DNA from 3 places in the Noviherbaspirillum saxi genome. Region 3 is predicted to be linked to each of the others. Evidence: predicted binding sites of a transcription regulator. Region 3 holds the regulator's gene; each other region holds the start of a gene.
The links. Region 3 encodes sigma-54, which starts transcription at its own class of promoters, with help from an activator protein. Its sites were predicted from a motif close to TGGCANGNAANCTGCTTT; they were not measured.
Positions count from the first base shown of each region.

Region 1 (4,255 bases), 2.0 Mb from region 3:
TCACCTATTTCTACCCTGAGCGGCTGGCCAGTAGCGAGGCTGGTGCCGCAGATGTCAAGCAGCATGCTGAACAACGGGTAAGTGCGATGCTGGACCTGCTTGACCGGACGCTGGCTGAGCACGGTGGGCCTTATCTGCTTGGCCAGCAGTATACGGCGGTGGATCCCTATCTGATGATGTTGTCGAGGTGGACCAGGATGATGATGCACCCGGCGCGCAATCGCACACATCTTGGCCGCTTCCTGCAGCGGATGGTGGAGCGGCCAGCCGTCATGCGCGCATTCGAGCAGGAAGGTTTAAGCGAGCCGTTGTTTTAATCCCGTTTCATCGCGGATCATCTCGACTCAGGCGACGCCACAAGGTAGTACGGCTGATCCCTAGATGTTTCGCGGCGGCTTCCCGGTTGCCGCCAAAGCGCGCAAGTACCGTGTGAACCGTTTCCGAATAGCTAGCCGGCAAGGGCGGTGATGATGCGTTGTCCAGCGTCACGGCCGTTGGCCGAAACGCTGGCGCAGCCGTCGGACTTGAAACGGAAACCAGTTCAGGCGCGACCGCCGTAATGAACCCCGGCGACAAGGCCTGCAGCGGTTCCGCTGCAAGAAACAGGGCCACGCGCTCCATCAGATTGCGCAACTCGCGCACATTGCCCGGCCACGTATAACTGGCCAACAGCGGCACACAGGCGAGAATTTCCGCGTGCAGATTCGCATGCGGCCGCGTGCCCAGCGAAGCCAATGCGTTTTTCAATCCCCATTCGGCCAGCGATGCCAGGTCTTCCGTGCGCTCGCGCAGCGGAGGCAGCGTCAGGCGCAGTACGCCGAGCCGGTAGAACAGGTCAGCCCGAAAGCGTCCATCGCGCACGCGCTGGTCGAGATCGCAATGCGTGGCACTGATGATGCGCACATTCACCGCGATCGGGCGGGTGCCGCCGACGCGAACCACTTCCCGTTCTTCCAGTACGCGCAACAGACGCGTCTGCAATTGCAGCGGCATCTCGCCGATTTCATCGAGGAACAGCGTGCCGCGATTGGCGGCTTCGAACAAGCCGGCATGGCCTCCACGCCGCGACCCGGTAAACGCGCCTTCTTCATAGCCGAACAATTCCGACTCAAGCAGGGATTCGGCCACCGCGCCGCAATTGATTGCAACAAACGGTTGGCGCGCGCGCTGGCTTTCGCGGTGGATCGCCTGGGCTGCAAGCTCCTTGCCGGTGCCGGTTTCACCGTGGATCAGTACGGTCGCCGGGGATTTGGCAAATAATTCGATCGAGTGGCGCACCGCCTGCATCGCCGCGGAGTCGCCGCGCAAGTCGTTCAATCCATGCTTGGCGCGCAAGGCATCGGCAAGCGGATTGGCGCGCGCCCGTCCGGATTCGAGCTGCGTGAAACGTGCCAGTTCCAGCGCGTCTTCGAAGGCTTGCCGTATCGATGCCGCCGAGTACACGAAAACACCTGCAAGGCCGGCTTCTTCCGCCAGATCGGTGATCAGTCCGGCGCCGACGATGGCCTTGATGCCTGCGGCCTTGAGCTCATTGATCTGCGCGCGCGCATCTTCTTCGGTCACATAGGTGCGTTGCACGATTTGCAGACCGAAAGTGGTCTGGAATTCGACCAGTTCCGGCATCGGCTCCTGATAGGTGATCAGACCGATTGCCGAGGTGATCTTGCGCGCCCGGGCTAGTGCCTGCATGACATCGAAACCGCTGGCTTTGGCAATGACGACGGGCAGCGATAAACGCCCCTTCAGGTAAGCCGCGTTCGAGCCGGCGGCAATGACCGCATCGCAGCGCTCGGTTTCCATGCGTTCACGAATATGGCGTACCGCGTCTTCGAAGCCGAGATTGATCGGTTCTATGCTGGCCCGATCGTCGAATTCCAGCGTGATATCCCGAAACAGGTCGGATAAACGCGAGATGGCCACGGTCCAAATGACCGGTTTCTCATTCGGATCGGGTAAGGGATGGCTGCGCGGTCTCATGTTTCATGTTTCATTGCGATGTTTCAAGTGTAACGTGGATTGAAACATGGCTGCTCAGATATTTTTCAGATTACCTTTTCTTTAATCTATAACATATTGATTTTTAATAAAAATAAAAATATTCTGCAAAAACTTTCCTGTGTGGCACACCGCTTGCAATAAGGAGGCAGCATGCAAACTCATGAAACATCTCAGGAAGGTAAAAACATGACTGTCCAATCCGCTGGAGCAGCGTTTCGTCAGGCCGTAAAGGAAGAATCCCCGCTGCAAGTCGTCGGCGCAATCAATGCCAACCACGCTCTGCTGGCCAAGCGCGCCGGTTACCGTGCAATCTACCTGTCCGGCGGCGGCGTCGCGGCCGGCTCGCTCGGTTTGCCCGATCTCGGCATTTCCAATCTCGACGACGTTTTGACCGACGTGCGCCGCATTACCGACGTTTGCGACCTGCCATTGCTGGTCGACGTCGATACCGGATTCGGCTCTTCCGCATTCAATGTCGCACGTACGGTCAAGTCCATGATCAAGTTCGGCGCGGCCGCCATCCACATTGAAGACCAGGTCGGCGCCAAGCGCTGCGGCCATCGTCCCAACAAGGAAATCGTCAGCAAGCAGGAAATGGTCGACCGCATCAAGGCCGCTGTCGATGCGCGTACCGATGAAAACTTTGTGATCATGGCACGCACCGATGCGCTCGCGGTCGAAGGACTGGAAGCTGCGCTTGATCGTGCCCAGGCATGCGTGGAGGCGGGTGCCGACATGGTGTTCCCGGAGGCGATCACCAAGCTCGAAATGTACAAAACGTTCGCGGACGCAGTGAAGGTGCCGGTGCTGGCGAACATCACCGAGTTCGGCGCAACGCCGCTGTACACGGTCGAACAGCTCAAGGCCGTCGACGTGGGACTGGTGCTGTATCCCTTGTCCGCCTTCCGCGCGATGAACAAGGCTGCCGAGAACGTGTACAACGCAATTCGTCGCGACGGCACGCAGCAGAATGTGGTCGACACCATGCAGACCCGGATGGAACTGTATGACCGCATCAATTATCACGACTTCGAGCAAAAGCTCGACGCGCTGTTTGCCCAGCAAAAAGCCAAATAACTTAGTAACGCCTAGTAATACGCAAGATTATTTTTGATCCAGGAGACTTTTAATGAGCGAACAACAAGCCGCAGGCTTCAAGCCCAAGAAATCGGTTGCACTGTCCGGCGTTACCGCCGGCAATACCGCCCTTTGCACAGTAGGCAAGACCGGTAACGACCTGCACTATCGCGGCTATGACATTCTCGACGTGGCGGACACTTGCGAGTTCGAGGAAATCGCCCACCTGCTGGTGCATGGCAAGCTGCCGAACGCAGCCGAACTGAAAGGCTACAAGGCCAAGCTGAAATCGCTGCGCGGTTTGCCGGCCAATCTGAAGGCAGCCCTTGAGACGCTGCCCGCTTCCTCGCACCCCATGGATGTGATGCGCACCGGTGTGTCGGTGCTCGGTTGCGTGTTGCCCGAAAAGGATGACCACAACACACCGGGCGCGCGCGACATCGCCGACCGCCTGATGGCATCGCTGGGTTCGATGCTGCTGTACTGGTACCACTTCAGCCATAACGGCAAGCGGATCGAAGTCGAAACCGACGACGAATCGATCGGCGGCCACTTCCTGCATCTGCTGCATGGCAAGAAGCCATCCGCCATGTGGGAAAAGGCAATGCACACGTCGCTGATCCTGTATGCGGAGCACGAATTCAATGCATCGACGTTTACCGGACGCGTCGTGGCTGGCACAGGCTCTGACATGTATTCGGCCATTACTGGCGCGATCGGCGCGCTGCGCGGTCCCAAGCATGGCGGCGCGAATGAAGTCGCATTTGAAATCCAGAAGCGCTACGACAATCCGGATGAAGCGGAAGCCGACATCCGTCGCCGCGTCGAGAACAAGGAAGTCGTCATCGGCTTCGGCCATCCGGTGTACACCATTTCCGATCCGCGCAACAAGGTGATCAAGGAAGTGGCGCGCAACCTGTCCACGGAAGCCGGCTCGACCAAGATGTTCGACATCGCCGAGCGCCTTGAAACCGTGATGTGGGACATCAAGAAAATGTTCCCCAACCTCGACTGGTTCTCCGCTGTGTCGTACCACATGATGGGTGTACCGACTGCGATGTTTACACCGCTGTTCGTGATCTCCCGTACTTCCGGCTGGGCTGCGCACATCATCGAGCAACGCATCGACAACAAGATCATCCGTCCGAGCGCGAACTACGTCGGGCCGGAAGATCTGAAG
Region 1 is NZ_QYUO01000001.1:1,176,349-1,180,603, forward strand. Features, by position in the region: gene D3871_RS05650 (glutathione S-transferase family protein) at 1-317, shown strand, start outside; gene prpR (propionate catabolism operon regulatory protein PrpR) at 325-1,977, opposite strand; gene prpB (methylisocitrate lyase) at 2,185-3,075, shown strand; gene prpC (bifunctional 2-methylcitrate synthase/citrate synthase) at 3,128-4,255, shown strand, end outside.
Region 1: the regulator sigma-54 is predicted to act here: its motif matches at 2,120-2,137, upstream of prpB (methylisocitrate lyase).

Region 2 (4,255 bases), on a different contig from region 3:
GATGCAATCCTGCACGCCACCACACCGGAAGACCTTTATCAGCAGGTGTGCGAAGTCGCAGTCAGGAGCGGCCAGATCGTCAGCGCGTCGGTGCTGCTGCCGGACCCTTCCTCGGAATGGGCGCGATTCGCGGCGCTGGCCGGAATCGGTCACGATAGCCTGCGCCCCCTGCAGATTTCATTCGACGAAGACAAGGTGGAAGGCCGTGGGCTGGTAGGCACTGCCTATCGTAGCGGCGAGAGCTGTGTCATCAATGATTTTCCCAATGATCCTCGCGTCAAGGTCAAGCCCTGGCGCATGGCGGCAGGCAAGGAAGGCGCGGCGGCCGGCGCCGCCATTCCGCTGCGGCGCGATGGCGAATCGATCGGCGTGCTTCTTCTGTACTCGCGCGAGAAAGATGCCTTCGACGATGATATCGTCAATCTCCTCGAGCGCATGGCGCAAAACATCGTCTTTACTCTGGAAAACTTCGACCGTGATCTGAAGCGCCGGAAAGCGGTCGATGCCTTGCGCCAGAGCGAGGAGCGCTACCGCAGCATCCTCGAAAACATGAATGACGGTTACTTCGAAGTCGACCTGAAGGGCAATTACACCGTCGTCAACGATGCGCTGTGCCGCCAGCACAATTGCACCAGGGACGAAGCCTTGCGGCTCAATTACCGCAATTTCATGAACGTTGCCACGGCGGAATACGTCTACGGCCTATACCACCGGATCTATCGCACCAGGCAGCCGGCGGAATTGACCGAGCATGCGATACAAAGGGAAGACGGCAATATCTGCATCGTCCAGACTTCGATGCAGCTGATCATCGGTACTGACGGCAGACCGGCCGGATTCCGCGGTATTTCGCGCGACGTAACCGCGCGGCGCCTGGCTGAGGAAGCGGTACGCGCCAGCGAAGAAAAATACCGGTCCATCCTCGAAAGCATAGAAGAGGCGTATTACGAGGTCGATCTCACCGGTGCGCTCATGCTGTGCAACGATGCGTTCTGCCGCATGTTTGGTTATTCGATGAGCGAAATCGCCGGCGTGAACTACCGGCGGTATCACTCGCCGCAGGATGCCGCGCATGTGTTCGCCAATTTCAACGAGGTTTTCAAGAGCGGGATCCCCAAAAAAGGGATCGACTGGCGCCTGCTGCACAGGAACGGGAAAGAGGTCATGTGCGAAGGATCGATCCACCTGATCCGCGACGCCAGCGGAGAACCGGCCGGCTTTCGCGGCATGTTGCGCGACGTGACGGACCGGCGCAGCATCGAGTCGGCGCTGCGGGCCAGCGAAGAGCGTTTCCGCGATCTGACGAAGCTGTCGTCGGATTGGTACTGGGAGCAGGACAGTCGTTACCGGTTTACGCAGATTAATGGTGATGTGTTTGGCAAGACGGGCATGGTTGCGGATGACTATCTTGGCAAAACCTTGTGGGAACTGCCCTTCGATAATGTCTCGCTCGATCAATGGATAGAGCATCAAAGCCTGCTGGCCGAAGGCATGCCTTTTCATGAACTGGTATTGTGCATACTCGGGACCGACGGCGCGAAACGTTATCTGAGCATCAGCGGCCTGCCTGTCAGGGACAAGGATGGACATGCGGCGGGATATCGCGGCACCGGCAAGGACATTACCGAAAGAAAGACAGCGGAAGAGCGTATTCGCCACCTTGCCAGCCACGATATCCTGACCGGCCTGCCGAACCGCATGATGTTCCATCAAGTCCTCGGCTATCAGATACAGCTTGCCCGGCGCTATCAGCGAAAGTTTGCACTGATGTTTATCGACCTCGATCATTTCAAGGCGATCAACGATGTGCATGGACACGATGCCGGAGATGTGGTGTTGAAGGTGACGGCCACGCGTCTGGTCGATTGCGTGCGCGACAGCGACTTTGTCGCGCGACTGGCCGGCGACGAATTCGTGGTGATCATCCAGGAACACAGGGACATGCAGCATCTGCGCGCGCTAGCGGAAAAAATGGTCGCCGCATTGCGGGCTTCGATTGTGCTAGGCGATGTGTCGTACACCGTCACCGCGAGCATAGGCGTTTCCGTGTTTCCGGATCATGGCGAGGATGAGGATGCACTCCTGAAGCGTGCCGATGTCGCCATGTATGCGGTCAAGCGCGGCAGTAAAGACAGTTTTCAGGTGAGTGCCTGAGTCAATCAGGCAGATCTCTTGCATCTTTAAAGGTGGTATTAAGGACGGCGAGGTGTTCGCGTTTGCATGGAGGTGCACTACATTCGATGAAACGCACTGTATTGGCATATATTCTGCTGTAACGTTTCTCTGTCAAGGCAAGCAACGCGTGTTCGCCTGTCAACTGAAATGGAGGGCGTCGCATGGGATACCGAACCAGCATCGGTTGTACAAGCTACGATTTTCCCGACCTTGCCACGCTGCTGGCAAAGGCGAGTCCGGCGCGATCCGGCGATTATCTCGCAGGCATCGCCGCACTGACGTACGAAGAGCGTGTCGCTGCGCGCATGGCGCTGGCCGAGGTGCCGCTAAGCAGTTTTCTCGAACAGCCTCTGATCCCCTACGAGAGCGACGAAATCACCCGGCTGATCATCGATACCCATGACCAACAAGCGTTCGCGCCGATCGCGCATCTGACGGTCGGGGATTTCCGCGACTGGCTGCTGCTCGACAGCACCGACAGCGCGGCGCTGTCTGCCTGCGCGCCCGGCATCACGCCGGAAATGGCGGCCGCCGTGAGCAAGCTGATGCGCAATCAGGACCTGATCCTGGCCGCGAAAAAATGCCATGTCGTCACACGCTTTCGCAATACCATCGGTTTGCCGGGACATCTGGCTGTGCGCCTGCAGCCGAATCATCCCACCGATGACATGCGCGGCATCGGCGCCAGCATCCTGGACGGTTTGTTCTATGGCGCGGGCGACGCGGTGGTCGGCATCAATCCCGCAAGCGATTCCTTGCATACCATGATCGGGCTCTGGCGCATGATGGACGAGTTGCGTCAGCGTTTCGATATCCCCATGCAGAGCTGCGTGCTGACGCATGTGACAACGCAGATCAAGGGGATCGAGCAGGGCGCACCGGTCGACCTGGTATTCCAGTCGATCGCCGGCACCGAGAAAGCCAACACCGGTTTCGGCATATCGCTGTCCCTGCTGAAAGAAGCCAACGATGCCGCCCGCTCGCTGCAGCGCGGCACGCTTGGCGATAACGTGATGTATCTGGAGACCGGGCAGGGCAGCGCCTTGTCCGCCGACGCGCATCACGGTATCGACCAGCAGACCTGCGAGGCGCGCGCCTATGCGGTCGCGCGCGAATTGCGACCGCTGTTGACGAATACGGTGGTCGGCTTCATCGGTCCTGAATACCTGTTCGACGGCAAGCAGATCATACGCGCCGGGCTTGAAGACCATTTTTGCGGCAAGCTGCTCGGCGTGCCGATGGGTTGCGACATCTGCCATACCAATCATGCCGAAGCCGATCAGGACGACATGGATAATCTGCTGACGCTTCTGGGCGCGGCAGGCGTCAATTTCATTATGGGCGTACCGGGAGCCGATGACATCATGCTGAATTACCAGAGCACTTCATTTCATGATGCCCTGTACCTGCGCAGCCTGCTCGGCCTGAAGCGGGCGCCGGAATTCGAACAGTGGCTTGAACGCATGCAACTCGTGGACGCCAGAGGAAGACTGTCGCCGCCTGCCGAATCAAATCCCTTGCTGCAGCTGGCCCGTACCTGAACGGAGGATGCAATGAAAAAGCAGACCGGATTGCTGGTGCAGCAAGATCCTTGGCAACAGTTGCGCTCCCTTACCAATGCCCGCATTGCGCTGGGACGAGCCGGTGCGAGCACGCCGTGCGCCGAACTGCTGCGCTTCAGCCTTGCCCATGCTCAGGCACGCGATGCCGTTCATTGCCTGCTGGATTGCGATGCCTTGCAGCAGGAATTGGCGCTTGCGAATTTTCGAAGTCTGAGAGTACACAGCAAGGCCGACAACCGCCATACCTATCTACTGCGTCCGGATCTCGGCCGCCGGCTGGATGAAGACAGCGCAAGCCGTCTGGCGCAGGCGCCGCGTGCGACGGAGTTGGCCATTGTGATCGCGGACGGTTTGTCAGCGACGGCGGTGCAGAGACATGCTGTCCCGCTGCTGAAAATGCTTAGAACGAAAACTTCATTCGAGTGGAATACGACGCCGGTAGTGCTTGCACAGCAGGGCAGGGTGGCGCTCGGAGATGAAATAGGCGAGATGCTGGGCGCAAAGATTGTCGCCGTCCT
Region 2 is NZ_QYUO01000002.1:1,532,560-1,536,814, reverse strand. Features, by position in the region: gene D3871_RS22640 (PAS domain S-box protein) at 1-2,154, shown strand, start outside; gene D3871_RS22635 (ethanolamine ammonia-lyase subunit EutB) at 2,337-3,716, shown strand; gene eutC (ethanolamine ammonia-lyase subunit EutC) at 3,729-4,255, shown strand, end outside.
Region 2: the regulator sigma-54 is predicted to act here: its motif matches at 2,257-2,274, upstream of D3871_RS22635 (ethanolamine ammonia-lyase subunit EutB).

Region 3 (4,255 bases):
AGACGGAAATGGTGAAGCTGTTTTCAAAAGCGAAGATGCGGCGACTGGAAGGAAAGAAGCCAACCGATGAAGTCGAAGGCGAGTTCATTTCCTACGACAGCCGCGCCGAGTTCTTCACGGTCAACAATACACCATCGGGCGAAACCAAGCCTGGCGGCGGGCGTATCAAGGCGATCATACAGCCGCGCAATGACGCAAAGGACAAGTAGCATGGCAAGCACATTGGTCGTTCGCGGCTTGCAAAAGAGTTACGGCACTCGACAGGTTGTGCACGACGTGTCGCTGCAGGTGGAAAGTGGTGAAGTGGTCGGATTGCTGGGCCCGAACGGGGCCGGCAAGACCACGTCGTTTTACATGATCGTCGGCTTGGTGCCATCGGATTCCGGCGAGATCGACCTCGACGGCGTCGCGATATCGCGCATGCCGATTCATCGTCGTGCGACACTTGGATTGTCTTACCTGCCGCAGGAAGCGTCAGTATTTCGCAAGCTGACGGTGGAAGACAATATCCGCGCAGTACTGGAATTACAGCGGGTCAATGACAAGCCGCTGCCTAAAGCGGAAATCGACAAGCGCCTCGGAAGATTGCTGGCCGAGCTGCAGATCGAACGGCTGCGCGAAAACCAGGCGCTGTCGCTATCCGGCGGCGAACGGCGCCGGGTCGAGATCGCGCGTGCATTGGCGACCAATCCGCGCTTCGTGCTGCTGGATGAACCATTTGCCGGCGTCGACCCGATCGCGGTGATTGAAATCCAGCGCATCGTGCGCTTTCTCAAGGAGCGCGGTATCGGTGTGCTGATCACCGACCATAACGTGCGCGAAACGCTGGGCATTTGCGATCGCGCCTATATCATTAACCAGGGGTCGGTATTGGCAAGCGGCCGACCTGACGACATTATTGCCAATGAATCCGTGCGCCGGGTCTATCTCGGCGAGCACTTCCGGATGTAAGGAAGAAGCAGACAGGCATGAAACAGACACTCCAACTTCGCGTATCGCAACATCTCGCGCTGACCCCGCAACTGCAACAGTCTATCCGTCTGCTGCAGTTGTCGACGCTCGAGCTGCATCAGGAGCTGGAACAGATCCTTTCCGACAATCCCATGCTGGAACGCGTCGACGATCCGCTCGATCATTCAGTGCGATTGCTGGCAGATGGTGCGATCAACACGCCGCCGGCCAGCAACACTTCTGAAGCGCCGGTCCAGGAATCGTCTTCGACCACGCGCGAAGAAGGAGAAGGTAATTTTGAGGGCGGCGAAGGCGGCGAGAATGCGACAGCCTCCGACAACGACTGGAGTTTCGACGATGTCGCCCGCACCTCAAAAGCGCCGGAAGACGACGATGCGCGTCCTCAGCTCGAAGCGCATGAAACCACGCTGCGCGAACACCTGCTCGAGCAGATGCGGCTGACGGTGCGCGAACCACGCGATCGCGCACTGGTGGAATTGATCATCGATGCGCTCAATGACAACGGCTATCTGGATGAACCGCTGGAAGAAATTCATGCGCGTCTTCCGGAAGAGCTCGACATCGACATCGACGACCTCAATGTCGCGCTAAAACTATTGCAAAGTTTCGAGCCGGCCGGTGTCGGCGCGCGCAATGCGTCCGAGTGCCTGTCGATTCAAATCCGCCGCTTTCCGAAAGTACCGATGGTGACGCGGCGGCGTGCGCTCGATATCGTGGAAAAGCATCTGTCGTTGTTCGCCCAGCGCGATTTCAATAAGCTGAAAAAAGCGCTCGATTGCGACGATGAAGATCTGCGCGAAGCACAATACGTAATCAAGCAATGCAATCCGCACCCAGGTGCGCTATATGCGTCCGATGCATCAGATTATGTTGTGCCGGACGTGATTGTGAAAAAAACCAAGAACGGCTGGCAAGTCATGCTCAATCACGATGTCATGCCCCGACTGCGCGTCAATGCGCTCTATGCGAATATCCTCAAGCAGAGCAAAGGTGAGGGATCACTCTCTTCACAATTGCAGGAAGCGAAATGGCTGATCAAGAACATGCGTCAGCGTTTCGATACCATCCTGCGTGTTGCACAGGCAATTGTCGATCGGCAGAGGAATTTTTTCTCGCACGGGGCAGTTGCAATGCGCCCCCTTGTCTTGCGTGAAATTGCTGATACACTTGGTTTACACGAGAGCACTATCTCTCGGGTAACAACTCAAAAATACATGCTCACTCCCCATGGCATGTTCGAGTTGAAGTATTTCTTCGGTAGCCACGTCGCCACGGAAGCAGGGGGAGAAGCTTCATCGACGGCGATACGGGCCCTGATCAAACAATTGATAGGAGCAGAAGACCCCAAGAATCCTTTTTCAGATAGCAAAATAGCGGATATGTTGGGGGAACAGGGCATGGTCGTGGCACGACGTACTGTCGCAAAATACCGTGAAGCCCTGAAAATTCCTCCAGTCAATCTGCGCAAATCCTTGTAGTCTTTGTTGTAGTGATGTTGCTGTGTTCCAGCGTAGCCGGTCTACGCATTCCGGGGCACGTTTGCGAACCTCCAGCGACGCCATCCATAGGAGCGCTGTATGAATCTCATAATCAGTGGACATCATCTCGATTTGACACCTGCCATTCGCGAATACGTGCAAAACAAGCTGGACAGGATTATTCGCCATTTCGATCATGTCATTGATATTGCAGTCATCCTCGGGGTTGAAAAGCCCTCTGAAAAAGATAAGCGGCAAAGAGCCGAAGTCAATCTGCGCTTGAGGGGGAATGTCATACATGTGGAAAGCTTTGCCAAAGACCTGTACGCGGCGATCGATACGCTGATCGACAAGCTGGACCGCCAGGTAATCAAGTACAAGACCAAGATGCAGGATCATCAGTGCGAAGCGCACAAACGCATGCCGGAAGCACCGACAGCCGCGTAAATCGTGATCCACGCCGGGCAAACCGGCATCGCAATGAAGGGCGCCATGGGCGCCCTTTTTTGTTGGCGGTATCTTGAATGTCGGCGCCGCGACCGACGCCGCAATCGCATAGCCGATAGAATATGGCGTTTCGAATCCATACTCGCCTCTCCATGACCGAATTCGTCCGCACCGCGATCCATCACCATCTTGGCGTCATCACACTGGACCGTCCGAAGGCGCTCAACTCGCTATCGCTGGCCATGGTGCGCTCCATCACGCAGGCCCTGCTTGCATGGCGCAACGATCCGGCGATACGTGCCGTGCTCATTCACAGCAGCAGCGAAAGGGCATTCTGTGCCGGCGGCGACATCCGCTTCTTCCACGATGCAGGCAGCGCCACGCCACGCGGGGACAGCGCCTTGCTGGAAGACTTTTTTACCGAAGAATATGCGCTGAACCACCTGATCCATTTCTATCCGAAACCGTACATTGCGATCATGGATGGCATCGTCATGGGCGGCGGTATGGGGGTGGCACAGGGCGGTGAATCGAACCGGCTGCGCATCGTTACCGAGCGTACCAAGATGGCGATGCCGGAAGTGAATATCGGACTGTTTCCCGATGTCGGCGGCAGCTACTTCCTTTCGCGCGCACCCGGGCAGCTGGGTACCTATCTCGGCGTGACCGGCGAAGTGATCGGCGCGGCAGATGCGCTGTATGCGGGGCTGGCCGATGTATTTGTTCCTGCGTCGGAGCTGGCCACGCTGCTGGGCTTGCTGGCGACAGCGACCGATGTACGCGCTGCCGCGGCCGAGTTCGCTGCACCGTTCAAGACCCAGATCGATCCGGCTGCCAGCAAGCTTGCGGCACAACATGCATCGATCGACCGCCATTTCGCACATGACAGCGTAAGCACCATTACCGCCTCGCTCGCGGACGATGGCGACGCGTTTGCACAGAATACGCTTGCAGTCATGCAGAAGCGCTCTCCTCTGATGATGTGCGTGACCTTGTCGCAGCTGCGGCAGGGAGCGGCGATGAGCGTGGCCGATTGCCTGCGGATGGAACGCACGATGGTGCGCCGCAGCTTTGAAAGCGGGGAGGTGCTGGAAGGCATCCGCTCGGTGGTCATCGACAAGGACAATACGCCGAACTGGAATCCACCGTCGCTGGAAGCGGTTGATGATGCAATGATTGCACGATTTTTCGAACCGGCGTGGCCAGCATATGCGCATCCGCTACGCGACCTTGCCTGATAGAGATCCGATCTACGCTGAGCAGTGTATGCAGCGTCTGCGAGGCATTCAGATTTCGCCGACGGTGAACAAGCGGCGGTGCTCGCGCATCGCATAGCGGTCGGTCATGCCGGCAATATA
Region 3 is NZ_QYUO01000001.1:3,190,150-3,194,404, forward strand. Features, by position in the region: gene lptA (lipopolysaccharide transport periplasmic protein LptA) at 1-209, shown strand, start outside; gene lptB (LPS export ABC transporter ATP-binding protein) at 211-951, shown strand; gene D3871_RS15085 (RNA polymerase factor sigma-54) at 969-2,450, shown strand; gene hpf (ribosome hibernation-promoting factor, HPF/YfiA family) at 2,550-2,897, shown strand; gene D3871_RS15095 (enoyl-CoA hydratase/isomerase family protein) at 3,050-4,135, shown strand; gene D3871_RS15100 (deoxyguanosinetriphosphate triphosphohydrolase) at 4,184-4,255, opposite strand, start outside.